3 regions of the Pseudomonas sp. BE134 genome follow, and region 1 is predicted to be linked to each of the others. Evidence: predicted binding sites of a transcription regulator. Region 1 holds the regulator's gene; each other region holds the start of a gene.

Evidence for each region. The regulator FliA, encoded in region 1, starts transcription of late flagellar genes. The targets are predictions, from matches to a motif close to CTAAAGTTTNNNNNNNNNNNGCCGNTAA.
Region 2: a site for FliA is predicted at 2,779-2,806, ahead of J2Y56_RS12590 (methyl-accepting chemotaxis protein). Genes of this name have one in related genera too.
Region 3: a site for FliA is predicted at 7,458-7,485, ahead of flgM (flagellar biosynthesis anti-sigma factor FlgM). Genes of this name have one in related genera too.

What each region holds. Positions count from the first base shown of each region.
Region 1 covers NZ_JAVDUA010000026.1:42,895-52,929, forward strand. The annotation lists gene J2Y56_RS20720 (chemotaxis protein CheA) at 1-2,207, opposite strand, end outside; gene J2Y56_RS20725 (protein phosphatase CheZ) at 2,261-3,049, opposite strand; gene J2Y56_RS20730 (chemotaxis response regulator CheY) at 3,072-3,443, opposite strand; gene fliA (RNA polymerase sigma factor FliA) at 3,612-4,352, opposite strand; gene fleN (flagellar synthesis regulator FleN) at 4,349-5,179, opposite strand; gene flhF (flagellar biosynthesis protein FlhF) at 5,296-6,630, opposite strand; gene flhA (flagellar biosynthesis protein FlhA) at 6,642-8,771, opposite strand; gene J2Y56_RS20755 (hypothetical protein) at 9,076-9,561, opposite strand; gene tnpB (IS66 family insertion sequence element accessory protein TnpB) at 9,589-9,993, shown strand; gene tnpC (IS66 family transposase) at 10,010-10,035, shown strand, end outside.
Region 2 covers NZ_JAVDUA010000012.1:144,662-154,696, reverse strand. The annotation lists gene J2Y56_RS12600 (inorganic phosphate transporter) at 1-1,485, opposite strand, end outside; gene J2Y56_RS12595 (transporter) at 1,624-2,646, opposite strand; gene J2Y56_RS12590 (methyl-accepting chemotaxis protein) at 2,884-4,542, shown strand; gene J2Y56_RS12585 (PepSY domain-containing protein) at 4,645-4,953, opposite strand; gene J2Y56_RS12580 (glycerophosphodiester phosphodiesterase) at 5,076-6,203, opposite strand; gene J2Y56_RS12575 (DUF2025 family protein) at 6,440-6,766, shown strand; gene J2Y56_RS12570 (antibiotic biosynthesis monooxygenase) at 6,892-7,200, opposite strand; partial or broken gene J2Y56_RS12565 (LysR family transcriptional regulator) at 7,378-7,473, shown strand; gene J2Y56_RS12560 (DUF1003 domain-containing protein) at 7,481-8,020, opposite strand; gene J2Y56_RS12555 (TetR/AcrR family transcriptional regulator) at 8,141-8,758, opposite strand; gene J2Y56_RS12550 (MBL fold metallo-hydrolase) at 8,976-10,034, shown strand.
Region 3 covers NZ_JAVDUA010000012.1:80,200-90,234, forward strand. The annotation lists gene J2Y56_RS12245 (L-rhamnonate dehydratase) at 1-1,159, opposite strand, end outside; gene flgE (flagellar hook protein FlgE) at 1,492-2,808, opposite strand; gene flgD (flagellar hook assembly protein FlgD) at 2,840-3,565, opposite strand; gene flgC (flagellar basal body rod protein FlgC) at 3,581-4,024, opposite strand; gene flgB (flagellar basal body rod protein FlgB) at 4,028-4,435, opposite strand; gene J2Y56_RS12270 (hypothetical protein) at 4,498-4,656, shown strand; gene cheR (protein-glutamate O-methyltransferase CheR) at 4,706-5,533, opposite strand; gene J2Y56_RS12280 (chemotaxis protein CheV) at 5,580-6,512, opposite strand; gene flgA (flagellar basal body P-ring formation chaperone FlgA) at 6,594-7,355, shown strand; gene flgM (flagellar biosynthesis anti-sigma factor FlgM) at 7,522-7,848, shown strand; gene J2Y56_RS12295 (flagella synthesis protein FlgN) at 7,897-8,364, shown strand; gene J2Y56_RS12300 (flagellar brake protein) at 8,457-9,203, shown strand; gene J2Y56_RS12305 (MFS transporter) at 9,268-10,035, opposite strand, start outside.

The DNA.
Region 1 (10,035 bases):
ACATCGAGAATCAGCGCGATGCGGCCGTCACCGGTGATGGTGGCGCCTGACATGCCTGGCGTTCCCTGGAGCATTTTGCCCAATGGCTTGATGACCACTTCTTCCTGGCCCACCAACTGATCGACGACAAAGCCGATCCGCTGGGTGCCCACCGAAAGGATCACCACATGGCCTTCGCGCTGCTCTTCGTGAGCGGCGGAGCTGACCAGCCAGCGCTTGAGGTAAAACAGTGGCAGCGCCTTGTCGCGCACGATCACCACTTCCTGGCCGTCCACCACGTTGGTGGTCGACAGGTCGAGGTGGAAGATCTCGTTGACGTTCACCAGCGGGAACGCAAATGCCTGGTTGCCGAGCATGACCATCAGCGTCGGCATGATCGCCAGGGTCAACGGGACCTTGATGACGATCTTCGAGCCCTGGCCCTTGGTCGAGTAGATGTTGATGGAACCATTGAGCTGGGAAATCTTGGTTTTCACCACGTCCATGCCCACGCCACGACCCGACACGTCGGAGATCTCGGTTTTGGTCGAGAACCCTGGCGCGAAGATCAGGTTGTAGCACTCAGTGTCGCTCAAGCGATCCGCTGCATCCTTGTCCATCACTCCACGCTTTACCGCGATGGAACGCAGGACCTGCGGGTCCATGCCTTTGCCGTCATCGGAGATCGACAGCAGGATGTGGTCGCCTTCCTGTTCCGCAGCAAGAATTACCTTGCCGCCACGGGACTTGCCCGAGGCTTCACGTTCTTCCGGCGACTCGATGCCGTGGTCGACAGCATTGCGCACCAAGTGGACCAGAGGGTCGGCCAGGGCCTCGACGAGGTTCTTGTCGAGGTCGGTTTCTTCGCCGACCAGTTCCAGGTTGATTTCTTTCTTGAGCTGACGAGCCAGGTCGCGAACCAGACGCGGGAAGCGCCCGAACACTTTCTTGATCGGTTGCATCCGGGTCTTCATGACCGCGGTTTGCAGGTCAGCCGTCACCACATCAAGGTTCGACACAGCCTTCGACATGGCCTCGTCAGCACTGTTGGCGCCCAGGCGAACCAGGCGGTTACGCACCAGCACCAACTCACCGACCATGTTCATGATTTCGTCCAGACGCGCGGTATCGACCCGCACCGTGGTCTCGGCTTCGCTGGCCGGTTTTTCCGCTGGCGGCGCGGCCGGAGCACGGGCCGGGGCCGGTGCGGCGGCGGCCACCGGTTTCGGTGTTTCGGCTTTGGGCTCAGGCGTCTTGGCAACCGGTGCCGGTGCGACCGCCTTGGCGACTGGCGCCGCGACGAAAGAGGCGGCAGAACCGGTCGCTACTTCGCTGAACTTGCCTTTGCCATGCAATTCGTCGAGCAGCGCTTCGAACTCGTGATCGGAGATCAGATCGCCGCCCGCTGCAGCTGCAGTCGGCGCAGCCGGTACCGATACCGAAGCAATGGCCGACTCCAGCGCATCCACCGCAAAGTTGCCTTTGCCGTGCAACTGGTCGAGCAGTGCTTCAAATTCGTCATCGGTAATGTCGCTACTGTCGCCTGCTGCTTTCGGGGCAACGGGCGCGGCGGGTGCGGCGGTCACGGCATCGACAGCGAACTGGCCTTTACCGTGCAGTTGATCGAGCAGTGACTCGAACTCGGCGTCGGTGATTTCGTCGCTGGCCGCGGCATCGTTGACCGGCGTGGGTGTAGCAACCGGAGCTTCGGCCTGAGCCTTGACAGCGTTCAGCGAGTCCAGCAGTTGTTCGAATTCGTTATCGGTGATGTCGTCCGATTCAGTTTCAGCAGCAGGTGCTTGCGCCGCTTCAGCAACGGGTGCCTGTTCATCGGCCGATTGCGGCTCGGCCAGACGGGCCAGTGCCGCGAGCAATTCAGGTGTTGCAGCCGTGATAGGGCTGCGCTCGCGGACTTCGCTGAACATGCTGTTCACCGCGTCCAGCGCTTCCAGGACCACGTCCATCAGTTCCGAATCCACGCGTCGCTCACCCTTGCGCAGGATGTCGAACACGTTCTCGGCGATGTGGCAGCACTCCACCAGCTCGTTGAGCTGGAGGAAGCCGGCGCCCCCTTTTACAGTGTGAAAACCGCGAAAAATTGCATTGAGCAAGTCCGCATCATCCGGTCGGCTTTCAAGCTCGACCAGCTGTTCGGACAGTTGCTCCAGAATCTCGCCGGCCTCAACCAGAAAATCCTGAAGGATCTCTTCATCGGCGCCGAAGCTCATTAAGGGGGTGCTCCTGAGGTCTAAAAACCTAAAAAACCTAAAATGCTAAAACTCTAAAATCCTAGGCTGGATAACAAATCGTCCACATCGTCCTGACCGGACACAACATCTTCTCTTTTATCGGCATGAATCTGCGGACCTTCACCCTGAGAGAGATGTTTTTGCGGATCTTTTTCAGCCAGCATCGATTCACGGTCATGTTCGATACCCGCAAAGCGATCTACCTGGCTGGCCATGAGTACGAGCTTGAGCAAGTTGCTTTCAACTTCGGTGACCAATTGAGTCACGCGCTTGATGACCTGACCGGTGAGGTCCTGGTAATCCTGAGCGAGCAGGATGTCGTTGAGGTTGCTCGACACCGTGCGGTTGTCTTCGGTGCTGCGAGTCAGGAAACCGTCGACCCGACGGGCCAGCTCACGGAACTCTTGCGCCCCGACTTCGCGACGCATGAACCGGCTCCAGTCCGTGCTCAACGCCTGGGCTTCTGCGCTCAAGCTGTTGACCAGCGGCGTGGCGCTCTCCACCAGATCCATGGTGCGGTTGGCCGCAGCCTCGGTCAGCTTGACCACATACCCCAGGCGCTCAGTGGCGTCCGTGATCTGTGAAACTTCCTCGGCTTGCGGCATGTCAGGGTCAATCTGGAAATTGACGATCGCGCTGTGCAGCTCGCGAGTGAGCTTGCCCACTTCCTGGTACAGGCCGCGGTCACGGGTCTGATTGAGCTCATGGATCAATTGCACAGCGTCGCCGAACCGGCCCTTTTCAAGGCTCTCGACCAGTTCCACTGCGTGTTTTTTCAGGGTCGATTCAAAATCGCCCATTGAAGATTCTTTATGCTCCATAGCTCCCCCGTGGCGCAGTGGATCAACCGATGCGTTCGAAAATCTTCTCGATTTTTTCTTTCAACGCCTGGGCCGTGAAGGGTTTGACGACATAGCCGTTTACACCGGCCTGGGCCGCTTCGATGATCTGCTCGCGCTTGGCTTCAGCAGTCACCATCAGCACCGGCAAGTGCTTGAGCTTTTCATCGGCGCGCACGTGGCGCAGCAAATCGATACCGGTCATGCCAGGCATGTTCCAGTCCGTTACCAGAAAGTCGATGCTTCCGCTGTTGAGAACCGGAATGGCAGTAGTGCCATCGTCGGCTTCGACCGTGTTGGTGAACCCAAGGTCACGCAACAGGTTTTTTATGATCCGCCGCATCGTTGAGAAGTCATCAACGATGAGGATTTTCATGTTCTTGTCCAATTCGACCTCCAAGCAGTCTTAAACGCGCCCAGCACCTGGACACGCCATTTCATTCAAACCGGCAATGCATTCGATGACTGTCTGGAGCACAACAGATCGCGACCAGTGCCGTTCAAAACCGCACCAGACTCGTTCGCAGTGTCCCCCACACTGCCTTCAGCGCGCTCGCCACTCCCCCAAACGCCCCCGCAAACGGGCCGCGCACTGGCTGTGTAACTGGCTGACCCGCGATTCGCTGACCCCCAGGACCTCACCGATTTCCTTGAGATTCAACTCTTCGTCGTAGTACAGCGCCAACACCAGTCGCTCACGCTCCGGCAAATTGGCAATCGCGTCCGCCAGCGCCGCCTGGAAGCGTTCATCTTCCAGATCGCGTGACGGCTCGAGATGAGCACTCGCGCCATCCTCGTGCAGCCCTTCGTGTTCGCCGTCCTGCAACAGATCGTCGAAACTGAATAAGCGGCTACCGAGGGTGTCGTTCAAAATCCCGTAATAATCGTCGAGACTCAATTGGAGTTCGGCCGCAACCTCGTGATCTTTAGCGTCACGACCGGTTTTAGCTTCAATAGAGCGAATTGCGTCACTGACCATGCGGGTATTTCGGTGGACCGAACGCGGAGCCCAGTCCCCCTTGCGCACTTCATCAAGCATGGCGCCGCGGATTCGTATGCCCGCGTACGTCTCGAAACTCGCGCCCTTGCTGGCGTCGTATTTGGTCGACACTTCCAGCAGGCCGATCATCCCGGCCTGGATCAGGTCTTCAACCTGAACACTGGCTGGCAGACGGGCCAGCAAGTGGTAAGCAATGCGTTTGACCAGTGGCGCGTAACGCTCGATCAGCTCGTACTGCGCGTCACGTGCCGAGTTCTTGTAGAGGTTGTAGCCACTGGCTGTCATAGAACGGGACCCGCGGTCTGCTGCACCAGCCGCTCGACGAAAAACTCCAGGTGCCCGCGCGGGTTGGCAGGCAATGGCCAGGTATCGACCTTCTGCGCGATGGCCTTGAAGGCCAGGGCGCACTTGGAACGCGGGAAGGCTTCGTAAACAGCGCGTTGCTTCTGCACGGCCTTGCGCACGCTTTCGTCGTAAGGCACCGCGCCGACGTACTGCAGAGCGACGTCGAGGAAGCGATCAGTGACCTTGGTCAACTTGGCGAACAGGTTACGACCCTCTTGCGGGCTCTGGGCCATGTTGGCCAGGACGCGGAAGCGGTTCATGCCGTAATCGCGGTTAAGCAACTTGATCAGCGCGTAAGCGTCGGTGATGGAGGTCGGCTCGTCGCAGACCACCAGCAAGACTTCTTGCGCTGCACGAACAAAGCTGACGACCGAGTCGCCAATACCCGCAGCCGTGTCGATCACCAGGACGTCGAGGTTGTCACCGATGTCGCTGAAGGCCTGGATCAGGCCGGCGTGTTGAGCCGGGCTCAGGTGAACCATGCTCTGTGTGCCGGAGGCCGCCGGAATGATTCGAACACCGCCCGGCCCCTGCAACAGAACGTCGCGCAGCTCGCAGCGGCCTTCAATCACGTCGGCCAGGGTACGTTTGGGTGTCAGTCCCAGCAGGACGTCGACATTCGCCAGGCCCAGGTCAGCGTCCAACAGCATGACGCGACGGCCGAGCTCGGCCAGGGCCAGTGACAAATTCACTGACACGTTAGTCTTGCCGACGCCACCTTTGCCGCCGGTCACCGCAATCACCTGTACGGGATGCATGCTGCCCATGTTATTTCTTTACCTTGTCTTGCATAGACGGAGGCCACATTACTGGCTGCGCGTTCGCTAAAGGAACAATGCATGGCAGGCCATCGATGTAGGTACAAAAACTGTTCATTACTACCTTAGCCGACCTGCTTGGTCGGGCTGTGGTAAATATCAGCGAACATATCAGCCATGGCTTCTTCGCTGGGTTCTTCCTGCATTTGTACGCTAACGGCGCGGCTGACCAACTGATGACGTCGCGGCAGATGCAAATCATCCGGAATCCGCGGGCCGTCGGTCAGATAAGCCACCGGCAACTCATGACTGATCGCCAGGCTTAACACCTCGCCCAGACTTGCCGTTTCATCCAGTTTAGTCAGGATGCAGCCAGCGAGCCCACAACGCTTGTAGCTATGATAAGCGGCTGTTAGAACCTGTTTCTGGCTAGTGGTTGCCAACACCAGATAATTTTTTGATTTGATGCCACGTCCGGCCAGGCTTTCGAGTTGCATACGCAGTGCCGGATCGCTGGCCTGAAGGCCCGCGGTATCAATCAACACCACGCGTTTGCGCAGCAGCGGTTCCAGCGCCTGTACCAATGACTGCCCCGGATCGACATGGGTCACCGACACATTGAGAATCCGCCCGAGCGTCCTGAGCTGCTCCTGGGCGCCAATGCGAAAGCTGTCCATGCTCACCAGCGCGATATTCTGTGCACCGTACTTGAGTACGTAACGGGCGGCGAGCTTGGCCAGGGTGGTGGTCTTGCCCATACCGGCAGGACCGACCATGGCAATCACACCGCCCTCTTCCAGTGGCTCGACTTCCGGTGTGGCGATCATCCGCGCCAAATGCGCCAGCAACATGCGCCACGCCTGACGGGGTTCATCAATGTCAGGAATCATAGCCAACAAATCGCGGGACAACGGGCCGGACAGGCCGATGCGTTGCAGGCGACGCCAAAGGTTAGCCTGGGCCGGACGGCTGCCTTGCAGCTGATTCCAGGCCAGCGAGCCGAGTTGCACTTCCATCAGTTCGCGCAGGCTGTTGAGCTCAAAACGCATCGAGTCGAACGCACGTGGGTCAACACCGCCGGCGGCAGGTGCCGGGGCGGGTGCCGCGCGACGCGGTTCGGCGTAGGTCGGTTCGATCAGCGGCTCGGCGGCCGTCAATGGCAGGCCGGCGAACAACTGGCGATTGGTGGTCTTGTCGCCTTCGGTTTCGCCGTCGCCACGCAGGCTCAATTCGGCCTGGGCCGTGACGATGCGCGACTGGGTCTTGCGCAGCTCATCCTCGAGTTCCATGTTCGGAACACGCGGGGCCAGCGCCGACAATTTGTAATCCAGCGCAGCCGTCAACTCGACACCACCGGCAATCCGGCGATTGCCAATAATGGCGGCATCGGCGCCCAGCTCATCACGAACCAGTTTCATGGCCTGACGCATATCGGCGGCGAAAAAACGCTTAACTTGCATAAACCACTACCTCAGCCGTTGGGCCCTACTGTCGCAACGATGGTCACTTGCTTGTTGTCAGGAATTTCCTGGTAAGCCAACACATGCAAGCCCGGGACTGCCAGTCGGCCAAATCGCGACAACATCGCGCGAACCGGGCCGGCCACCAGCAGAATCACCGGTTGACCTTGCATTTCTTGACGCTGCGCGGCATCGATCAACGAGCGCTGCAGTTTTTCAGCCATGCTTGGCTCCAGCAGAACACCCTCTTCCGAGCCTTGTCCTGCCTTCTGCAGACTATTGAGCAATATCTGTTCCAACCTTGGTTCCAGAGTGATCACGGGTAGCTCAGAGTCAGTGCCTACAATGCTTTGGACGATTGCGCGGGATACGCCGACACGCACAGCGGCCACCAGAGCGGCAGTATCTTGACTCTTGGCGGCGTTGTTGGCGATCGCCTCGGCGATGCTGCGAATATCTCGCACGGGCACCTGTTCGGCCAGCAGCGCCTGCAACACCTTAAGCAACTGCGACAGCGAAACCACGCCCGGAACCAACTCCTCAGCCAGCTTGGGCGAGCTTTTGGCCAGCAATTGCATGAGTTGCTGGACTTCTTCGTGACCGATCAGTTCGCTGCAGTGTTTGTACAGAATCTGGTTCAAGTGAGTGGCCACGACCGTACTGGCATCGACCACGGTGTAACCGAGCGATTGCGCCTGGGCGCGCTGACTGATTTCGATCCAGACCGCCTCTAACCCAAAAGCCGGATCTTTGGCGGTTATGCCATTAAGCGTGCCGTAGACCTGCCCCGGGTTGATCGCCAGTTCGCGCTCCGGATAAATCTCCGCCTCAGCCAGAATCACCCCCATCAGGGTCAGGCGATAGGCACTGGGTGCCAGGTCGAGGTTGTCACGAATATGCACCGTCGGCATCAGAAAGCCCAGGTCCTGGGACAGCTTCTTGCGCACGCCCTTGATCCGCGCCAACAGTTGCCCACCCTGATTGCGGTCCACCAGTGGAATCAGGCGATAGCCGACTTCCAGGCCAATCATGTCGATTGGCGTGACGTCATCCCAGCCCAGCTCCTTGGTCTCCATGGCGCGGGCCGGCGAAGGCAGCAGTTCCTGCTGTCGCTTGACCTCTTGCAGGGCCTGGACCTTGACCACGTTCTGCTTCTTCCAGAACAGGTAAGCACCACAGGCAGCGACCGCCGCCATGCTCAGGAAGGAGAAGTGCGGCATGCCCGGCACCAGGCCCATCACTGCCATCAAACCCGCTGCGACGGCGAGCGCTTTTGGCGAGGCGAACATCTGGCGGTTGATTTGCTTGCCCATGTCTTCCGAACCGGAAGCACGGGTCACCATGATCGCCGCCGCAGTGGACAACAGCAGTGATGGCAATTGCGCCACCAAACCGTCACCGATGGTCAGCAACGCGTAAACCTTGCCGGCGTCGGCGAAGCTCATATTGTGCTGGAAGATACCGACCGCCATGCCGCCGATCAGGTTGATAAACAGAATCAGCAGGCCGGCAATGGCGTCGCCGCGCACGAATTTGCTGGCACCGTCCATGGAGCCGTAGAACTCGGCTTCCTGGGCCACTTCCATCCGGCGCAACTTGGCCTGGTTCTGATCGATCAGGCCGGCGTTCAAATCGGCGTCGATTGCCATTTGCTTGCCGGGCATCGCATCGAGGGTGAATCGCGCGCTCACCTCGGAAATCCGCCCGGCACCCTTGGTCACCACGACGAAGTTGATGATCATCAAAATCGCGAAGACCACGATACCGACCACGTAGTTACCGCCGATCACCACCTCACCGAAGGCCTGGATCACCTTACCGGCGGCGGCATGACCATCCTGACCGTGGAGCATCACCACCCGTGTGGAAGCCACGTTCAGCGCCAGTCGCAACAGCGTCGCCACCAGCAGGATGGTCGGGAACACCGCAAAATCCAGTGGCCGCAACGCGTAGACGCAGACCAGCAGCACGACAATGGACAGCGCAATGTTGAACGTGAAGAACACGTCCAGCAGGAACGGCGGCACTGGCAGCATCATCATGGCCAGCATGACCAGCAGCAACAACGGCACACCCAGGTTGCCCCGACTCAAGTCGGCAACGTTTGTGCGGGCATTGTTGAGTAACTGAGAGCGATCCACCGGTTTTCCCCGTTCCTTTAAAGCAAACTTTTGACGCCTGAAGCAGGCGCAGGGCGGCTATTGCAAGAAGCCTTCCAACTTTTGCCAAGGCGTTAAATAGAGGGGGCGATTGGGGTTTTGTTGTAGCAGCTGCCGAGGGACGATTCGATTGATTAGCCCGCGGTCAGAATCTGTTTGTCAGTGATTGGACCAAAACTCAATGTTTTGCCATTGATGTAGCGTGCGCCCTTAAGCACTGTGACACCGTCGACGTCCACAGCCTCTTCATGCGTATACATCAGCGTCACGATAGAAACGGGGGTTACTATTTCGGTTCCTTCTTGATTTGTACTAACAGGGTCAGCGCCCAATGAAAGGGGATGATTCCAAGATCTTTGATCCCGATCTGCCGCTCAGGATCTTCCCACCGAAAATCCTGCCGGGCGGTAATAAACATCAGGTCTCCCTCTATTTTGAATTGCGGCCTGTGATATCGCCTTTCCATCACTGCGCTGATCCAGTCATCCATGTATGAATCCGGCCCCGTAAAGAGCTCGAAGAGCGTTGCGTTGTTGATGATTTTTCCGGCAGCACCATAAAACGGACTGTAGGTATGGTGATACGCCAACCCTCCCAATTCGGGTCGAATTGCGTTAGTCCGCTCTTGCAAATAACCCGGAATGTAGATGTTTGCCATCTGCACAAAATGGGTGAAATCCAGCATCAATTTAAAAGTAACGGTGTAACCGATTGCCCGATCACGTGGATATTGTTCCAACGTGCCCGAGACAAATTTCAGTAAGCGCTCCATGAAGCCCACATTCCAAGTCGAAATCTGATGCTCGAAGCTGTGCTCCCCAACTCTTTCTGGAGCCAGCACCTCATGATGCGACCCAATGCAAAAGTCGAAAAAGTGTACCTCTACCCCAAGCCCGTGGACTTCCGAAAGTCCATCGATGGCCTGGCTGCGCTGGTCGAGCTGGATATTAAAGTCGCGGTGTTCGACCCCGTGCTTTTTGTTTTTCTGAATCGCCACCGTAATCGAGTGAAAATCCTCTACTGGGAGCGCAACGGCTTTTGCCTTTGGCTCAAACGCCTGGAGTCAGAGCGCTTCAAAACATCACCCGACGCCACCGAGGAAGCCATCGTGTTAAGCGTTCAGGAACTGAATTGGTTGCTCGACGGTTTTGATCTGTGGCGCAACCGCCCGCATCAAGTTCTGACTCCAAGATTCGTCGTCTGACGGGTATAATCCGGGCATGAATTTAATGCCCGAAGACCTTCC
Region 2 (10,035 bases), on a different contig from region 1:
CCCGGCCACACCCGACGACAATACGTGGGTGGTCGACACCGGGAGGCCGAACATGTCCGCCGCACCAATCGTCAGCATCGCCACGGTTTCCGCCGAGGCGCCCTGGGCGTAGGTCAGGTGGGTCTTGCCGATCTTCTCGCCGACCGTCACCACAATGCGCTTCCAGCCCACCATGGTGCCCAACCCGAGCGCAATCGCTACCGCGATCTTGACCCAGGTTGGAATAAACCGCGTTGAGTTATCGATCTGCTGCTTGAACAGTTGCAGCTTGGCGCTGGTGTCGGCGTCGAAATTACCGACCTTGTTCTTGTCCATCAGGCGAATGGTTTCGCTGGTCAGGTACATGTCGTTACGCACGTTACCCACAGCGTCGGCCGGCACATCGGAAAGCGAGCCGTAACCCTTGACCTGAGCGCCAATGCTGCCGGTGAGTGCGGCGAGCGCCGGCACCAGTTGCGGCGTGGCTTCCTTGCTGCGCACGTAGTCAGACAGCACCGGGCGCGGGTCGGCCGGGGCCAATTGCGGTGCAGCCTTGACCAGCGCCTGCTGGGTCACTTGCGCCACGGCGGCAAACTGCAGCGCCTGGTCAGCCGGCATGGCGCGGTTCAGTGCGTAGGCCATGGGCAGCGTGCCCACCAGAATCAACATGATCAGGCCCATGCCTTTCTGGCCATCGTTGGAGCCGTGGGCAAACGACACGCCGGTGCAGGTCACGATCAACATGCCGCGAATCCACCACGGTGGCGGGGTGTTGCCTTCAGGGGCCTTGTACAGCGAGCGGTTCTTGACGAATGCGCGCAGCGCCAGCAACAGCAGGGCGGCGAAACCAAAACCGACCAGCGGCGAGAGCAGCAACGCATAACCGATCTTGGTCGCCTGTGCCCAATCCACACCGCTGGTGCCGTCACGGCCGTGCATCAGGGCATTGGCCACCCCAACGCCGATGATCGAGCCGATCAGCGTGTGAGAAGACGAGGCCGGCAAGCCCAGCCACCAGGTGCCGAGGTTCCACAGGATCGCGGCGATCAACAGGGCGAAAATCATGGCGAAGCCGGCGGACGAGCCGACTTGCAGAATCAGTTCCACCGGCAACAGGGCAATGATGCCGAACGCCACCGCACCGCTGGACAGCAGCACGCCGAGGAAATTGAAGAACCCGGACCACGCCACCGCGAAATTCGGCGGCATCGAGTTGGTGTAAATCACTGTCGCCACGGCGTTGGCGGTGTCGTGGAAACCGTTGACGAACTCAAAGCCGAGGGCAATCAATAGCGCCACACCCAGCAGTAAATACGGGGTCCAGGTGGTGACGACCGTGCCGACTTCTTTCACGTCGCGCATCAGGCTATAAGCCGTGAACAGCAACCCGATGGCCAGCACGCCAAAAAAAATCACCAGCGTGAAGGCGCTGGGTTTTTTATCGAGTTGGGGTCTGGTGCTGCTGACGGGTGCCTGAGCTTTGGCGGGGAAGGAAGGAGTAGCCATTACGGACAATCCTGAGGAAGGAGGAATGTCAGTGATGGTCGTTCCAATTTGTTACAGGGGGACTGTTCCAAGTCAGGGTTTGGGGTTTTTGTTATTCCGTTGATCCGAATCCACCGCTGCTACAGGGCACTGTGAGGTTCAGTAATCCTGGCGCTTACGAAACGCCCAACGTCCCGCAATCACGGTAAACGTCGCGACCAGCGCCACCAGAATCCAGAACCCCTCCGGATCGCCCGACAGTGGTACGCCGCCGACGTTCATGCCAAAGAAACCGGCAATGATGTTGATCGGCAACGCCAGCACTGTCACCACCGTCAGGGTGAACAGGGTGCGGTTGCTCTGCTCATTGAGGTTGGCGGCGATTTCTTCCTGCAACAGCTTGATCCGCTCACCCAACGCCATGAGGTCGTTGATGATCAGCGCAAACTCCTCGGTGGACTTGCGCAGCTCCTTGACGTCCTCCTTCTGCAGCCATTGCGGCGGTCGATTGAGCAGGCGCAGCAACGAACCCGGCTCCAGCGCCAACAGGCGTTGCAGGCGCACCAACACCCGGCGATTAGCGCCCAGTTCGGCCCGGTTGGTCGACAGCCGCGACGACAACAATTCATCTTCGATCTGATCGACACTCAAGCTGGTCTTGCGCACGATTTGCGTCAGCACCTCGCCCTGGTCACGCAGCAAATGCACCAGCAACTCCAGGGGCGAGCGAAAACATTCACCGGCCTTCACCGAGGAGCGCAGCTTGTCTACCGAGTGCAGCGGTTGCAGGCGCGCGCTGATGATCAGCCGACTGCGGGCGCACACCCATAGCGTCGAGACATCCGAGGAGATCATGCTGCTGAGGTTGAACACCACATCGTTGACCACTGCCAGCAGGGCTGAATCCACATGCTCGATGCGCGTCGAGCGCGAGCCTTCGTGCAGTGCTTCGAAAAATTCGTCCGGCAGCTCCAGATGACTTTTCATCCAGCGCTCGCACGCGGCGTGGGCCAGGTTCAGGTGCAGCCAGAGGAATTGGTCGTTGTCGTCGGGTTGTTGCAGGTAGTGCAGCGCCTTGGCTGAATCAATCTCGCGCCCGCGTTCACCGGGGCGGAATACGAAACCGTACAGCAGGCCAAACAGGTCCGGGTCGCGATGGCTTTGGTCGATGCTGTGGTTCATGAGTGCTCGCAAGGGAGGCGCCTGTCGCGGGTTTTACAGGTTCACTTGAGCGGCATCATCGCAAGGATTTTTGACAGTTTTGTGACAGGGTGATGGCGGAAAAACAGCGGCTCTACCGGTGGTCGAAATAGATTAAAGAACCGCTCTGGACCGCCGATCACGCTTACTTAACGTGCGCGCCCTTGGCCATGAGCCACGGTCGCTGACAGGGATGTCGGACACTGTTCACGCCTTGTAATGGCGTGTCTCCCCCCTTGTCATGAGTATCACTCGATGCTGCAAAAATCCCTGAGAGCACAAATTCTCGCCTTGTTGAGCGGTAGCCTGCTGGCGATGTTACTGATTGCTTTGGCTTGCTTTCATTTTCTGTCCAGTGGTGTTCAGAGCTATGCGAATCTGATCGATGGCCCTCTGCGCACTTCACAGTTGATCGATGAAGCCAACCTGCAATTCAAGGTGCAAGTTCAGGAATGGAAAAACGTCCTGCTACGAGGCAAGCAACCGGCGGACCTGGACAAATACTGGAAGCAATTCGAAGACCGTCAGCGTGAGGTGCAAAGCATCCTCGGTGAGCTGGCCGGGCAGAAGGGCATCGAGCCGCAACTAAAGACCCGCATCGAACGTCTGCGTGATGAACACCGCTTGCTGGGCGCCGCGTACCACAAGGGCCGCGATGCCTACGTGGCCGCCGGTGCCGATCCAACAGCGGGCGATACCGCAGTGAAAGGCGTGGACCGCGCGGCCAGCGATCAGATGAGCGAATTGGTCAGCGAATTGCGAAAGCAGGGCAACGAGCAGGCAAAGTTGATCAGTGCCGACGCTGACCGCACGGTATTGCTGGGGATCATCGTGATGCTCGCTTCGGGCTTGTTGATTGGTCTGTTGAGTCTGTGGCTGGTCAACCGCAACCTGGTCGAACCGATTCAAAAACTGATCGAATATGTAGCGCACCTCAGCCAGGGCAAGATTGGCGAGCGTGTGGTCAGTACCCGTCAGGATGAGCTGGGCAAGTTAGCTGTCGCAGCCAATACTTTGCGCGATTTCCTCGCCGAAACCTTCAGCCATTTGCAACGCAGCGCCAAGGATCTGGACAGCGCCAGTGGTGAACTGAACTCCATCGCCGGCCTCATGGCGGGTGGCACCAACGAGCAGTTCAACCGCACCGATCAGGTGGCCACGGCGATGAACGAAATGTCCGCGACCGCACAAGAAGTCGCCCGTCACGCCGCCGACGCCGCACGGGCGGCTGACGATGCCGACCAGTCCGCGCAGCAGGGCGAAAAAGTCATGCAGGGCACCATCCGCACCATCACTCAGATGCGCGGTGAAATTGCCAACACCGCCACGGTCATTCGTCAGTTGGAAACCGACAGCGGTCGCATCGGCAAAGTGCTGGAAGTGATTCGCGGCATCGCCGAGCAAACCAACCTGCTGGCACTCAACGCCGCCATCGAAGCGGCCCGTGCCGGTGAGGCCGGACGTGGTTTTGCGGTGGTCGCCGATGAGGTCCGCAGCCTGGCCCAGCGCACGGCGGCATCGATCATCGAAATCAACCAGATCATCCAGACCGTGCAAACCGGTGCCGTGGACGCGGCCCTCGCCATCGAAAGTGGTCAGACACGCAGTGAGGAAAGCGTGCAACAAGTGACCGAGGCCGGGGCGATGCTGGAGCGGATCACCCAATCCGTCGAAGCGATTCGCGACATGAACCGCCAGATCGCCACTGCTGCTGAAGAGCAAACGTCGGTCGCCGAGGACATTTCACGTAACCTCACCGAGATCACCAGCATCGCCAGTACCAACCTGGACAACGTGCAACGCACCGAAGCCGCGAGCCAAAACCTGCATGGGTTGTCGTCGCAGTTGAATAAAGTGACGGCGCGTTTAAGCGCTTAAGCCTGCACAGGAAGACTGAAGGTGTAAACCTTATTCAGGACGAGACGCCAGATCCAAAAAAGCCGCACGATTGGCAAATCGTGCGGCTTTTTGCGGTGTGTATCAGTCGTCTTGTTTGTTTTTCAGGACTTCGCCGGTGGCGGCATTCAAATCCACGTCCCATTCAACACCTTTGGCGTCGCGCAATTCGACTTCGTATTCGTAGCTGTTGAAGTGGTTGTCCAGATCGCTGTCGGTAATCGTGGCACCCGGGTGCAACTTCATAACGATCTGGTTCAGTTCTTCCAGCGGCTTGATCTTGCCATCTTTGGCCAGCTGAGGGATCTGATTGACAGTAACGTCTTTAGCCTGAGCCAGGCCTGCGGTGAGTATCAGGGCGGCGGCAGTGAACAGGGCAGTCAGGGTTTTCATGAGGTTCTTTCCTTGGATTGATCTGTTTAAGTAGGATCAGATTAGCGGGGGCAACTTAATTCATCCTTAATTCCCGTTACCGGATCGTTCCCACGCAGAGCGTGGGAACGATCTTTAGGGTTTCAATACCCGTTATTTTGCAGCAACTGCGCAACCGTCCCGGCCGCCGGCCGTTTATAAAACTTCAACAACTCACTGGCCCGATTGGTAAAAATCCCGTCAACCCCGGCCTCCATCACCTTCTGGTAATCCACCGCATCGTCAATGGTGTAAACGTGCACCAACAAACCCTGATCGTGGGTGAATTGGTTCATCCACGGTTTCACCAGGTCCGAGTAGCTCTGGTCGCCACCTTCGGTCAACGCGGCGGAGGGGCCGGTGCCGATGGCGCCCTGGGCCTTGGCATACTCCACCCATTGCTGGAATTCGGCTTTGTCTTTCGGTTCCTGTTTGGCGTAGTAGGTGGCTTTTTCCTTGTCGCCGGACTCGGCGAACGTCACCTTGGATTGCGGCTCGATGCTGCCTTCGCCGACCCACAACAGCAGGATCTTCGGCACTTTCGGCATTTCCTGTTGCAGCAGTTCGAGGCTACTCTTCTCGAACGTTTGCAACACCACTTTGCCTTTGCCCTGACCGACCGCCACATCACTCTTCGCCAGTTTCGAACCCACCGGGCTCAGCCAGCCACGGTCCTGCAACTTGTCCTTGAGGTCGCGCTCGATGCCGGGGAATTGCTTCGGCTCTTTGGTCTCGATGTACAAACCGGGTTTGTGCAACGGGTTGCCCTGGGCGATGTCGATGATTTCGTCCAGGGTCAGGATTTTCAGGCCAGCGTAGGAAGGACGCGCGCGATCCGGGTAAGCCGTGTTGAACCAACTGCCGGCGTCGAGGGTTTTCAGCTCGGCAATGGTGAATTCGTTGGCCACGCTGTCCTTGCGCTCAGGGAATTTGGTGGCGACGTCCGTGGTGCGTTGCAGGTTGTTGTCGTGCAGGGCAAACAGCACGCCGTCCTTGCTGCGTTGCAGGTCCAACTCCAGATAATCAGCCCCCAGGTCGCGGGCCAGTTTGTAGGCGGCGGCGGTGGATTCCGGAGCATCGAACGACGCGCCACGGTGAGCGATCACCGCCGGGTGCGGAATGCCCAATCGGCTTGCCAGCGCGTTCGGGGCGGGTTCGCTGGCGGCCTGTGCCTGGCCGAGGCCGAGCATCAGACTCAGCAACAGGGCGCTTTGGGTGATGGTAACCGGCATGTCGAGATCCTTTCGCAGAGAGATTTTCAAAGACGTCTCTTTTAACAACTGAGCGTTACCAGCGCTATCGCCAGACCGACATAAACGTGTTTGAAACAGATTTTTTCAGCGCCCATGGGCGCTGCTTTGCAGTACTCTTGGCCACGGCAGTTTCCCCGGAAGAGGGAAACCCGCGTCATTTCCCTTGCGTGTAAACCATCGATCACCGGTCGTTACCGACCTTTTGTGAGGTTTATATGCGCATCACTTCCGAGCTCATCTGCCAGGCCGCCGACCAACTCAACGGCTTTGTCGGCCTCAACCGCAAGACGGGTCATTACATTGTGCGATTCAGCGAAGACTCGTTCGGCATGGACGTGGCCGATGACGGCATTATTCCAGTGAGCGAGTTTGTCTGGGAGCCGGGGCCGGAGCAGGTCATGACGCTCAAACGCGAATTGATTCAGTTGTTGCTGGACCAGAACATTGATGACCGGATCAACATTACCGAGCCTTTGCGGGTGTACATGACGCGGCGAGAAGTGCCGGAGATTGCGGCGGTCAGGAGTCTGGTACAGGATTGAGTTTTGCGGTAACTGGGATGGCCCCTTCGCGAGCAGGCTCGCTCCCACATGGGATTTGTGAGCGACGCTGCCCCCCTGTGGGAGCGAGCCTGCTCGCGAAGGCGGCCTAAAGGACAGCGCAATTTTCAGCGCTGAAACCGATAATCCCGCTCAACCCTGCAAACCCGTGTATGACACGCCGAATACCAGGTCGAGCGCCCACGCTCACGTATCTCACTGTGCTCGGGATGATGTTTCCACGCCAGAATCGCCGCTTCATTGGCCCAATACGAAACCGTAATCCCGAGCCCATCGTCGCCCCGGGCCGATTCCACGCCGAGAAACCCCGGCTGTTCACGGGCCAGTTCCAGCATGCGTTCAGCGGCCTCGGCGTAACCCTGATCCCCTTCAATGCGCCGGGATGTGAAAATCACCGCGTAGTAAGGCGTTGTCATGGTTCCTGCCTCACACAAGCCTTGATGAAAGCACGGACCGGCGGCGGCATCGTGCCCTTGAGCGCCGCACGTTCCGGCTGAAACAGCGTGGCGACAAAGAACGGATGCCCCTTGAGCTCAACGGCCCGCGAATCCCTCTGTGAATCGTGGCCAACGGCTTGTAGCGCGCGGCTAGACACCGCGCTCTGGTTGCTCACCCGACCTGACTGCCGCGCGTTACGCTCGGTGGTGACGCTGTTTGATGAGTTGGGACGAGCATTGCGACTGCCCTGAGCGAGCGCTAAACCGTTGGTGGCGCTTTGCGCACGAAGTGCTGATGCATCTCAGTGGTCAGGTTTTCAATGCGTTCGGTGAGGGTCTTGGTCATCTCGGTGAGCCGAGTGTTTTGTTCGAGCAATTCCAACAATTGTGCGGTGTTTTTTGCGGCTTGGGCCTGACGTTCGGTGTTGGCCACGGCGATGGCCTCACGGTGCTGCGCATCGGCTTCCGACTGCGCTTTGTCGCGCGCCGCCTGACGAGTCTGGGCCAGCAGAATCAGCGGGGCGGCGTAGGCCGATTGCAGGCTGAACGCCAGGTTTAGAAGGATGAACGGATAGACGTCGAAATGGGTCACGCCGAAGACATTGAGGCACACCCAGAGCACCACGATCAGCGTCTGAGCACCGAGAAAGGTCGGCGTGCCGAAGAACCGCGCGAAGGCTTCGGCGCGCAGGGCGAATTTGTCGTTGCCGAAGGTGGGTGCCAAGTGGGCGTGAGGGCGGTGAAAGCGCAGGTGGTCGACGGGAGCGGTGGACATGGTTTCGGTGGTCGGGGTGGTCATGATGCTCTCTGCATGGCGCTGGGACTGAGGCTTACTATAGCCCCAGCCCCAGTTTCATTCTGAAACACCTTGTGCTGTTTTATTTTGAGCTGAGCGATAAGGGGGGAGTAGCGGAAATTGTCACTTTTCGCAGACCTGATAACAGGCCAGGAACATGTCCAGCGCCGACTCCACCACGGTGGTCTGCATCTCGGGCGACAGGCCCGTCAACCCCATGGAAATCTGCGGCCAGAACGCAAAGGACTTGAGCATTCCCTGGATCTGTTGGGCGGCAAAGGCGGGGTCGACCGGTTTCAATCGACCGTCCAGCTGGGCTGCGCGGATCCACACGGTCAGGTCTTCTTCACGCTCGCCCATTCTGGCGACCATATGCTGTGCACGCTCCGGAGAATGGATGGTGGCGGCAATAGCCACCCGCGCCAGATCGAGAAAATTGTCATCGCCCAGCATCTGCAATTTCGCCTGAAACATCAGACGCATCTGATCGCGCAGAGGCAGGTCAGGGCGGTAGGACATTTCTTCTACTGCCGTCAGCCGTGTCCAAAGTTGATTGAGGATTTCGGCAAACAACTCTTCCTTGCTCGGGAAGTGGTTGTACACCGTGCGCTTCGACACACCGGCAGTGGCGGCGATCTTGTCCATGCTGGTGATGTCGAAACCGTTTGCACGGAATTCGGCAATCGCCGCCTGAATAATGGCTTCGCGTTTTCGGTCGGTGAGGCGCTGTGGAGCTGTCATAAGTACGCTTCGGCAGGATGCAGAGGGGAATTACACTCGGTAGTTTACTTGTGAGCGGCTTTGATGCAACCTAGAAACTACACTGCTCAGTGTAATGTTTTGTTAATCCTGTGCAGCGAAAAATAGATCGTCCGGCTGATGCGTGCGTGCTTTGGCCATTTATCGTCCCACCGTAAAAAACCGCCATCTAGCGGTTTTTTTCTGGAGTCACTCAGTCATGGCCACTTCATCCTCCGCTGCGGAAAACGCCAATACGCCTGAAGCTTCCCGTCAGGCCGAAGGGCTCTTTCGAAACCATGCCCCCGTGCAACGCGCAAGTGGTCGCAACATGTTGCGCATCATGTGGAACATGATTTTCCACAAACCACGCAACACCCGCCCGACCGCCCCGGTGCCGGTACAAACCCTGACCCAGGCGGCGTTGATCGCGGCACCCAACCACAGCGTCTACCGCCTCGGCCATTCCACCGTACTGCTGAAACTGCGGGACAAATTCTGGATCACCGATCCGGTCTTCGCCGAGCGCGCTTCACCGGTGCAATGGGCCGGCCCCAAACGCTTCCACCAGCCGCCGATCAGCCTGGAAGACTTGCCGCCGATTGAAGCGGTGATCCTGTCCCACGATCACTATGACCACCTCGATTATCACGCGGTGCTCAAACTGGCAGACAAGGCCAAATACTTCCTCACCCCGCTGGGCGTCGGCGACACCCTGATCAAGTGGGGCGTCGATGCCAGCAAAGTGCGCCAGTTCGATTGGTGGCAGGGCACTGAAGTGGACGGCGTCCAGTTCATTGCCACCCCGTCGCAACACTTTTCCGGCCGTGGTTTGTTCGACGGCAACAGCACGCTTTGGGCGTCCTGGGTGATGATCGACGGCGACACGCGGATCTTCTTCAGTGGCGACAGCGGTTATTTCGATGGCTTCAAACGCATCGGCGAACAGTACGGCCCGTTCGACCTGACGCTGATGGAAACCGGCGCCTATAACGTCGAGTGGCCGCACATTCACATGCAACCGGAGCAAACCCTGCAAGCGCACGTCGACCTCAAGGGCCGTTGGTTATTGCCGATTCACAACGGCACCTTCGATTTGTCGATGCACGCCTGGTTCGAGCCCTTCGACAGGATCCTGGCGTTGGCCTGGGAGCGCAATGTGTCGATTTCCACGCCGCAAATGGGTGAGGCGTTCAACGTGATGTACCCGCAACGAGGTAGTGCGTGGTGGCTCGGGATGGAAAGTGAAAGCGATCAGGTCTCAGCTCAGAACGCGTGAT
Region 3 (10,035 bases), on a different contig from region 1:
AGTCGCTCAAATACTCATCGGAGATTTCCAGACCCAGGCCTGGCGTGTTGTCGTCGAGCTGGATGTAGCCGTTGACCGGTTGCGGCTCGCCCTTGAACACGTAGTAGAAGAGTTCGTTGCCGACCTCGACGTCGAACACCGGGAAGAACTCGGCCATTGGCGAGGCAGTGGTAGACATGGTCAGGTGGTAGTTGTGCATCTGTCCGGCGTGGGGAATAACCGGCACCGACCAGGCTTCGGCCATGGCGTTGATCTTGCGCGCGGCGGTGATGCCGCCCACGCGGTTGGTGTCGTACTGGATCACGTCGACAGCGCGACGTTCCAGCAGGTCTTTGAAGCCGTAGGAGGTGAACTCATGCTCACCGCCAGAGATCGGCATGATCCCCATTTTTTTCAGCTCGATGTAGCCCTCGATGTCATCGGCGATCACCGGTTCTTCCAGCCAGCGCGGCTCGAATTCGGCGAGTTTGGGCAACATGCGCCGCGCATATTCCAGGGTCCAGCCCATGTAGCATTCGAGCATGATGTCGATGTCGGGGCCGGCCAGATTACGCAGCGCGCGCACTTGTTCGATGTTCTTGCGCATGCCCGCCGGGCCGTCTTTCGGGCCGTAGCCGAAACGCATTTTCAGCGCGGTGAAACCCTGGTTCAAATAGCCCTGGGCTTCTTCGAGGAACAGGTCGAGGTTGTCATTGGCGTAGAGTTTGGAGGCGTAGGTCCAGATTTTTTCCTTGGTGCGCCCGCCGAGTAATTTGAACACCGGCTTGTTTACGGCTTTGCCCATGATGTCCCAGATGGCGATGTCGATGGCCGAGATCGCCGCCATGCCGATGCCTTTACGGCCCCAGGCGTGGCTCTGGCGGTACATCTTCTGCCAGATGTATTCGTTGTCGAACGGGTCTTCGCCGATGGCGATCGGGGCCAGGTAGGTGTCGATGATTTCCTTGGCCACGCGCGGCGCCAGTGCGCAGTTACCGATGCCGACCAGACCGGTATCGGTCTCGACTTCCACCACCAGCCAGCCGTGAAAACGGAACGAGCCCATGGCGTCACCGCGTTCGAACAGGATGTCGCTGGCGTTGGTGCAGAAGTGTGCTTGAGGGGGAACGACTTTGCCTTTCCACTCAAAAACGCGGGTACGGATGGCTTTGATTTTCATGAATACAGTTCCTTGCGCTGCCGGCTTCTTGTAATTGTCAGGTCGCTGCGCAGAGCCGCTCGGGAGCGGGTTCCGGCATTCGATGGAGCGACTTTAGCCAGCGCTCGGGGGAGCGGATAATCACTTATGCGTATCCGGCGATAACCCTGGGTGATCACACCAATGGATTTTTGCCTGAATGGGGTTATCAGGCACAACGCAAACCCAATGTGGAGCGACGGTTCAGCCTGTTCGAGATGGAGCCAATACAGACCACCAGGATTTTTGTATCCGAGAAAAATCCAAAAAAAAACCCCTCTTTCGAGGGGCTCTTCAAGTAACGCTATCAGGCATCAAGCCATCTGAATGATGGTCTGCATGATGGTGCTCTGGGTGGAGATGGTCTTGGCGTTCGCCTGGTAGTTGCTCTGCGCCTTGATCAAATCAACCAGTTCATTGGTCAGGTTGACGTTGGACTCTTCCAGGGAGTTGGAAACCACTGAACCCAGCGTGCCGGTTTTCGGTGCATCGATACCCGCCACACCCGAGGAAAATGTTTCTTTCCAGCTAGAACCACCGATTGGCTGCAAGCCTTGTTCGTTGGCGAAGCTGGCAATGGCTACCTGGCCGATGGCCTTGGTTTGCTGGTTGGTGAAGTTGGCGGTCATGACACCGTTTTCATCGATGGTCAGACTGGCGATCTGGCCAGTGGCGTAGCCGTCCTGGAACTGCGCAGTACGGGCGGTTGGCGAGGCGTACGACGAGGTTTTGGTCATGTCGAAGGCAATACCGCCAACAGCGGCGTCCGAACCGTTCAGGGCCCAGGTTGGCGGGTTGGCGTTGGCGTCAACCAGCACGCCCGGTTTCCAGCCTGTCATGGTCAGAGTGGTACCGGTTTGCGTCCAGCCCGCGCCGCCCGTCAGGGTCTTGATGCTGCCATCAGGATTGAAGGTGAGGTCAGCCGTGATCGGCACCGGAGGGTTTGCAAGCGGGTCGGTTGGGCTACGGCCGTCCATGTAGGTGTAAACGGTCCAGGAGTTGGACGCCGCATTTTTAACGTAGTACTGGTCCATCGTGTGCTGGTTGCCCTGCGTGTCGTACACAGGGGTGGAAATGGTCTTGTTGTAGCTGTTGGTGTCCTTGACGTTGAACGGCGTCACGGTTGGCAGCGGATCCGAGGAGTTCAGGTTCATCGTCTGATCGACACGCGTGGTCGCATTCGGCGCCAGGCTCGACGTGTCGATTTTCAGGTCAGTCAGCACGCCGTTGATGATCTTGCCATTGGCGTCTACGCCATAACCCTGCAAGCGATTACCGTTGTTGTCGACCACGTAGTTTTCGGCGTTGGTCTTGAACGCGCCGGCACGGGTGTAGCTCAGGGAACCGTTGTCGCTCATGATGAAGAAACCGTTGCCCTGGATGCCCATGTCCAACACGTTGCCGGTGTTGTTCACATCGCCCTGGCCGAACTGTTGGGAGACGTTGGCCAGGCGCACGCCGTTGCCGATGGTCTTGCTGCCGGTGCCCAGGCGGGTGGCCGAGTACACGTCTTCGAATTCTGCACGGGAGGATTTGAAACCGGTGGTCGCGACGTTGGCGATGTTGTTGCCGGTTACGTCCAGTTGTTTGTTGGCTGCATAGAGACCGCTAAGGCCGATATTGAAAGACATATTCCACTCCTTTGTGCCGTGTTAGTCGGCTCTATATACCAATGGTTTGTACTTTGGACAGGGCAATGCTGCCCAGGCCGGCCAGGTTCAGCATCAACTCACCGCCGGTCTGGCTGATGGTCACGCTGTTGACGGTTGCGGGCAGGTAAGTCACCAGCGAGGTCGCCTGGCTGTCGTAAGTCGCGGTGGCGGCGAACTTGTACGTCCCGGCCTTGGCCACTTCGCCCGCATCGTTCTTGCCATCCCAGATGAAACTGGCGTTGCCGGCTGCCTGGCTGCCCAGGTCGATGGTGCGAATGACTTTGCCATCGGCATCGGTGATCTTGACCGTCACCGGGTTCGTCGATGCCGGCACGACCGCCGTACCGTTGAAACTTTTGGAGGTATCGACCACGGCGGTGTCGGTCTGGGCGACAACCGAGCGGCCGACCAGCGAAGACGCTTGCAACGCTTGCGACGAGTTGTAATTGCCGGCAATGCCGGTGACCGTATCGTTGAGCGTGGTGATGCCTTCCAGGCTACTGAACTGCGCCAACTGAGCCACGAACTCACCGTTGTCCTGCGGCTCCAGCGGGTTCTGGTTTTTCAGCTGGGTGACCAGCAATTGCAGGAATGCGTCCTTGCCCAACGCTTTCTTGCCAGTGGCACTGCCAGTGGCTCCGGCCAGGCCGTCGTTGCTGGTGGGGTTGGTCTTGACCGAAGAATTGGCTAAAACATCCTTGATGTTCACGCCGACGCTGGTATCGATAACACTCATCTGAGTCGCCCCTTATCACTGACCGAGGGTCAGGACCTTCTGCATCATGGTTTTGGCGGTGTTCATCATTTCGGCGTTGGTCTGGAACGAACGGCTCGCGGAAATCATGTCGGCCATTTCTTCGACGACGTTGACGTTCGGGTAGTAGACGTAACCCTTGGCGTCGGCAGCCGGATGGTTCGGCTCGTAGCGCGCTTCAAGGTTGCTCTGGTCTTCGACCACGCCCAGCACTTGCACGCCTTGACCGGCAGCATCCTGGTTCTGGAACAGCGAATCGCTGCCGCCGCTCTGGCCGCCCTGGAACATGGTGGCGAACACCGGGTGACGGGCGCGATAGGTCTGGTCGATGCTCGACGAAACGGTTTCGGCGTTGGCGATGTTCGAGGCCACGGTGTTCAGGCGCGTGGTTTGAGCGCTCATGCCGCTACCGGCAATGTTGAAAACACTGGAAAGGGACATGGCTTACTCTCCGCGCAGGGCTGACACCAGCCCTTTGAATTTGCTGTTGAGCAGGGTGAAGCTGGCCTGGAAGCCGACGGCGTTTTCCGCGTAGTTCGACTGTTCCAGCTGGGCGTCCACGGTGTTCTGGTCAATCGACGGTTGCATCGGCGTGCGATACAGCAGCGACTCGTCGCCATTGCCCAGGCCTTGGGCTTCGATATGACGGCTGTTGGTCATGTTCAAGGCAAACGTACCGCTCTTGGTTTTCTCGTTCTGTGCGGCGAGCACTTTCGAGAAGTCCAGGTCCCGAGCCTTGTAGTTCGGGGTATCGGCGTTGGTGATGTTGTTGGCCAGGACTTCGGCACGCTGAGCGCGGAAGCCCAGGGCTTGTTCGTGGATACCGAGCGCTTTATCGAAGCTGATGCTCATGTCGGGAAACCTTCGGGTGACCTGATTTTTCGTAACAGGAGACATAGCAAGCGGCGTGCCAAATGAAAAAAGCCCATAAACCGGGGCTTTGCCGGGAGTGGCAAGGCGGCAATGCCAGAAAAGCGGCAACCGGTTTCCGCCATCTGCCGCTTTTCTGCCGCTTTCTCACTGGCAACTCCATTCCCCTGTGGGAGGTGCTGGAGGAAAAAAATCAGGCATAAAAAACGGGAGCCCTCTGAGGTCTCCCGTTTTTTTGATCCTGCCAACGAATCACTTCGCCTGGTAAATAATCCCCGGGCTGCACTGGACCATCTGGTAATGATCCGGCAAACCGTTCAGCGCTTCGGACGCGCCGAGGAACAGATAGCCACCTGGCTTGAGCGTGCTGTGAATGCGCAACAGGATGTCTTTTTTCACCTCGGCGGAGAAGTAGATCAGCACGTTGCGGCAGAACACGATGTCGAACTTGCCCAGCGCTGCGTAGCTATCCAGCAGGTTGAACGAGCGAAACTCCACCCGGCTCTTGATCGGCGCCTTGATTGCCCAGCGTCCCGGCCCTTTCGGGTCGAAATAACGCTGAAGGCGCTCGGGCGACAGACCACGGCCAATCGCCAGGCTGTCGTACTCGCCAGTCTTGCAGTTGGTCAGCATGGTGCCGGACAGATCGGTGGCCACAATCTGCGCGCCCATCTTCAATTGGCCCAGGTTGACGCGCTCGAACTCATCGATGGACATCGACAGCGAATACGGTTCCTGCCCCGATGAACAGGCCGCCGACCAGATCCGCAAGCGCTGACCAGGTGCGGCCTTGATGGCTTCGGGCAACACCTTGTTCTTCAATACTTCAAAGGGATAGGTGTCACGAAACCACAAGGTTTCGTTGGTGGTCATGGCATCCACCACCATCTCGCGCAAACCGCTGCGTGGCTGGGTCTGAATGCGCTGGACCAGTTCACCCAGCGACTTGATGCCCTGCTGTTCCATCAGTTTGTTGAGACGGCTCGAGACCAGGTACTGCTTGTTTTCACCGAGCAAAATGCCACAGGCCTTTTCCAGGAAGACCCGGAACTGTTCGAAATCCAAATTACCCGTAGACAAAGATGCCGCCTCTTAAATCGTATGAACCACCAGGAGCAGAAGGCTCCTAGCTGATATCTGCTGCTTTGATCCGGTCGACTACCCGGGATGCCAGGTCATCAGGACGGAACTTGGCAAGGAAGTCATCGGCACCGACTTTCTTGACCATCGCCTGATTGAAAACCCCCGACAACGAAGTATGCAGGATGATATGAAGCTTTTGCATGCGTGGGTCGTTGCGGATCTCGGCCGTCAGCGTGTACCCGTCCATCTCCGGCATCTCGATGTCGGAAATCATCATCAGGAACTCTTCTTCCGGCTTTTTCCCTTCGTCGACCAGCTTGCGCAGGTAATCCAGCGCTTGCCTGCCGTCGTTCAACGCCACCACTTCAACGCCGACGGTTTGCAGGCAACGAGTGACCTGCTTGCGCGCCACCGACGAGTCATCGACCGTCAAGACCTTCAAGGACAAGGCCTTGTGCTGGGTCTCGACATCGATCACACCGGCTGAAATCGCGTCCGGTGTCGGCGCTACTTCCGCCAACACTTTTTCGACGTCGATGATTTCGACCAGCTGGTTGTCGACCCGCGTCACAGCCGTCAGGTAATGATCGCGTCCGGTACCCTTGGGTGGCGGATGAATCTCCTCCCAGTTCATGTTGACGATGCGTTCCACCGAGCGCACCAGGAAACCCTGGGTCTTGGTGTTGTACTCCGTGATGATCACGAACGGATTGCTTTGATCTTTCAACGCGCCGGAGCCGGTCGCCATCGCCAGATCAAGAATCGGAATGGTTGCCCCCCGGATACTTGCCACACCGCACACGACAGGACTGGATTTGGGCATCAGCGTGAGTTTGGGGCATTGCAGCACCTCCCGAACCTTGAACACGTTGATCCCATAAAGCTGCTGGCCGTCGAGACGGAACAACAACAGCTCGAGGCGATTCTGCCCTACCAGTTGCGTGCGCTGGTTTACCGCATCCATTACACCAGCCATGCACCGACTCCTACACAACGCTTGAGTGTGTTGCGACGCGCTGTCATCACTAAACGGCACGGCGCTTGCTTTTGAACGCTTATGAACACAGAACCGACATTTTTTCGACGCCTGACATCAAACGCTCGCCAATGGCTTTGCGCGATATCGGCCGTGTGCCTGTTCAACGCTGACAGTCCTGCCCTTGCTGATGCAGTTACCTTGCCTGACATGCTTATCGGCGTCACTCAGGGCTTTCTTGAGTTCACTGTCGAAGACTATTTGGCGAGCAGTCAAACCGAAGGTCGCTATGAGATTCAGGTCAACCAGCTCGACCCCCGACTGCGTATGCCCCTGTGCGACAAGGAATTGACAGCCACTTTAGAGAGCCCGGCGACCCCGATTGGTCGGGTCACGGTCAAGGTCCGGTGCGACAGCAGCGCCCCCTGGACGGTTTTCGTACCCGCTCAAGTCCGCCTGTTTCGCGACGTTGTCACCACCACCCGACCACTCAAGCGAGCCGGCTATATCGAACCGGGTGACGTCATGCTGCGCGAACGAGACATCAGCCTGATCAGCCAGGGTTATTTCACCTCCACGGATCAGGCGATCGGGCAGAAACTGACCCGACCAACGGTCACCGATCAGGTCCTGACGCAGGTTCATCTGGAACAGGCCGAAGTCATCACCAAGGGCGACCAGGTGGTGATTACCGCCCGCAGCGGTACGCTCAGCGTGCGCATGCCGGGCGAAGCCCTGTCGAATGGCGGTTTACGTGAACAGATTCGGGTGAAAAACCTCAACTCCCAACGGGTCATCAAGGCGCAAGTCATCGCGCCAGGCCAGGTGGAAGTGACCATGTAGAGATCTCTGTGGGTGAAAATATGGCGCTGACCGTAGCTGTTCCCTAAACTGTGCCGCACGCCGGAAATGCGCTGGCGCATGCACGCTCATTGATAAATGGGCCTAAAGTTTTTGCAGGGAGAGCCGAAAACATGGCAAGCGTCCAAATTCCCAGAGGTTTTTAATCATGGTCATCGACTTCAATCGTTTGAACAGTTCCTCGTCACTGCCCGGCAGTACGCGTACCAGCGCCAGCAAGGACACTGCCGAAGCCGGCAAATCCGCGCCGCTGAATACCCCGGCAGAACAGGCCAGTACCGCCAAAAGCGGGGAATCGGTACACCTCAGCAATGAGGCTCAGCAGTTGCAGAAGGTCACTGACAAGCTGCGCGATCAGCCTGCCGTCGACAACGCCCGGGTGGCCGAGTTGAAAGCAGCGATTGCCGATGGCAGCTATAAAGTCGACAGCAACCGTGTAGCCAGCAAACTGCTCAACTTCGAAGCCCAGCGCTAGGCCACGGCCTGCGCCAGGCTTTTGGACGCTTAAACCCCAAGGCCAGCCATGCACGACACTAATTTACTGCAACTGATCATCGACGACTTCGCTCCAGCTCAACACTTGCTGGAATTGCTGCAGACCGAGTCCCTCGCACTGCATGGTCGCGACATGCCGCTGCTCGAAGACATTCTGGCGAGCAAACAGGCAATGATCATTCTGCTCGAACAGCATGGCCGCAAACGCAGCGAAATCCTCGCCAGCCTCAACCTGCCCACCAATCGCCAGGGCCTGGAGCAACTCGCCAGCCAATCAAGCGTCGGTGAGCAACTGCTGGAACAGAGCGACGCGCTGACAGCCCTGCTGACTCAGTGCCAGACGATCAATGTCAACAATGGTCAGTCGATCCTGATTCAGCAGGCCGCCACGGCCAATCAGCTGAAAATTCTTACCGGCGGCGAACCACCCGCGCTTTACGATGCCCGCGGATCGACCTCCCACTTAGCGAAGCCACGCCCGCTCAGTCAGGCTTGAACCTGTCGATGAGTTCGCTCTATCAAGACGTGCCACATGCTGGCAATATGCCGGCTATGCGCAGTCATATTTTGTCCGGAGAATGATGAACCGTGTCCTATGCCTTAAACGCGGAAGATGCTCCGCAGCCACCCAAGGTGCTTTCCACACCAATGGAGATCGCTGGCAACCTTCGGCAGCTACAAGAGAGTCATGACCCGCTGATCATTACGTTTCATGAGCGCAACCAGCGTTTCCAGAGCTATCTGGTAGACGTCGATCGTGACGCCAACATGATCGCCCTGGACGAAATGGTGCCGCGCGATGGCGAGCGCTATCTGCTGGCGGGCGAGTCGTTTCGGGTCGAAGGCTTCCATGATGGTGTGCGCATCGCCTGGGAAAGCAACGGCCCACTGAGCATCGACGAATTCAGCAACACGCGCTGCTATCGCGGCAAACTCCCTGACGAAGTGGTTTACCACCAGCGCCGCAACGCCTTCCGGGCGGCATTGAAGCTGGCGCAGTTGGTCGAGGTCGAACTGGGTGGTGAAAAGCTCAAATCGCCGGTCAGCGGCAAGCTGCTGGATATTTCCGCCACCGGCTGCAAGCTGCGTTTTGACGGCGACATTACCGGCCGGCTGCAATTGGGTCAGGTCTACGACCGCTTCACCGCCGCCCTGCCCTTCGGCAGCATGACCACACCCGTGGAGTTGCGTTATCTGCACTTCGAAGAAAAGGTCTCCACTACCTTCGCCGGTATCCGTTTTCATAACATGAGCGGGCTGGTGCAGCGTCAGGTCGAGCGGTTCGTGTACCAGCTTCAACGTGAAGCACGGCGCTTCGACAAAGACGACCTCTGATACGACGCGTCAAAAAAACGGGCAGTCCCTTGCGGTGACTGCCCGTTTTTTTATGCATGCAAAATCAGGGTCTGGCTTCAGTAAAACTTTGTTCGCGTCCCGAGTCAGGGTCTTGTGGTGGCGTCGAATCTGCTTCTGGCTCCACTTCGGGTCCCGGTTCCGATTCTGGATGGGGCGGGCTGTGCATCTGCTCCTGCACGACCTGCTCATCGACCCGTGGATCAAGGCACGCCACCAACGGTGAACTCGACATGCTGTCCGGCATGGCCACGTGATGCAGCGGCGCATCGTCGACCTGATGCAGGTTGGTGACCGCTTTCGGGCGGATCCGCCACACCAGCACCAGCGCGAAGAAACTGAAAAACGCATAAAGCATCTGGCTGCCAAACAACTTCATCAGCACCCCGGCGACCAGCGGCCCGATGCTGGCGCCGACGCCGTAGGTCACCAGCAGCATCGCCGTCAGCGAGACCCGACGATCTCCTTCGACGTGGTCATTGGAGAACGCTACCGCCAATGGATACAGGCAGAACTGCACCAGCGAACACAGGAACCCGGAAATGAACAACACCTCAATCGGCACGACCTTCAGGATCGCCAGCGGTAACGCAGCCACGGCCAGACTGAAGGCAAAACAGCGGATCAACAGTGCCCGGTCATAACGGTCGGACAGCCAACCCAGCGGCCACTGCACCAGCAGGCCGGCAAAAATACAGCTACCCATGAACAGACCGACCTGCTCGTTGGACAACCCCTGTTGGGAGGCATACAACGGCGCCAGACCGTAGAACGAACCCACGATCAGCCCCGCCCCCAGCACCGTACTCAACGA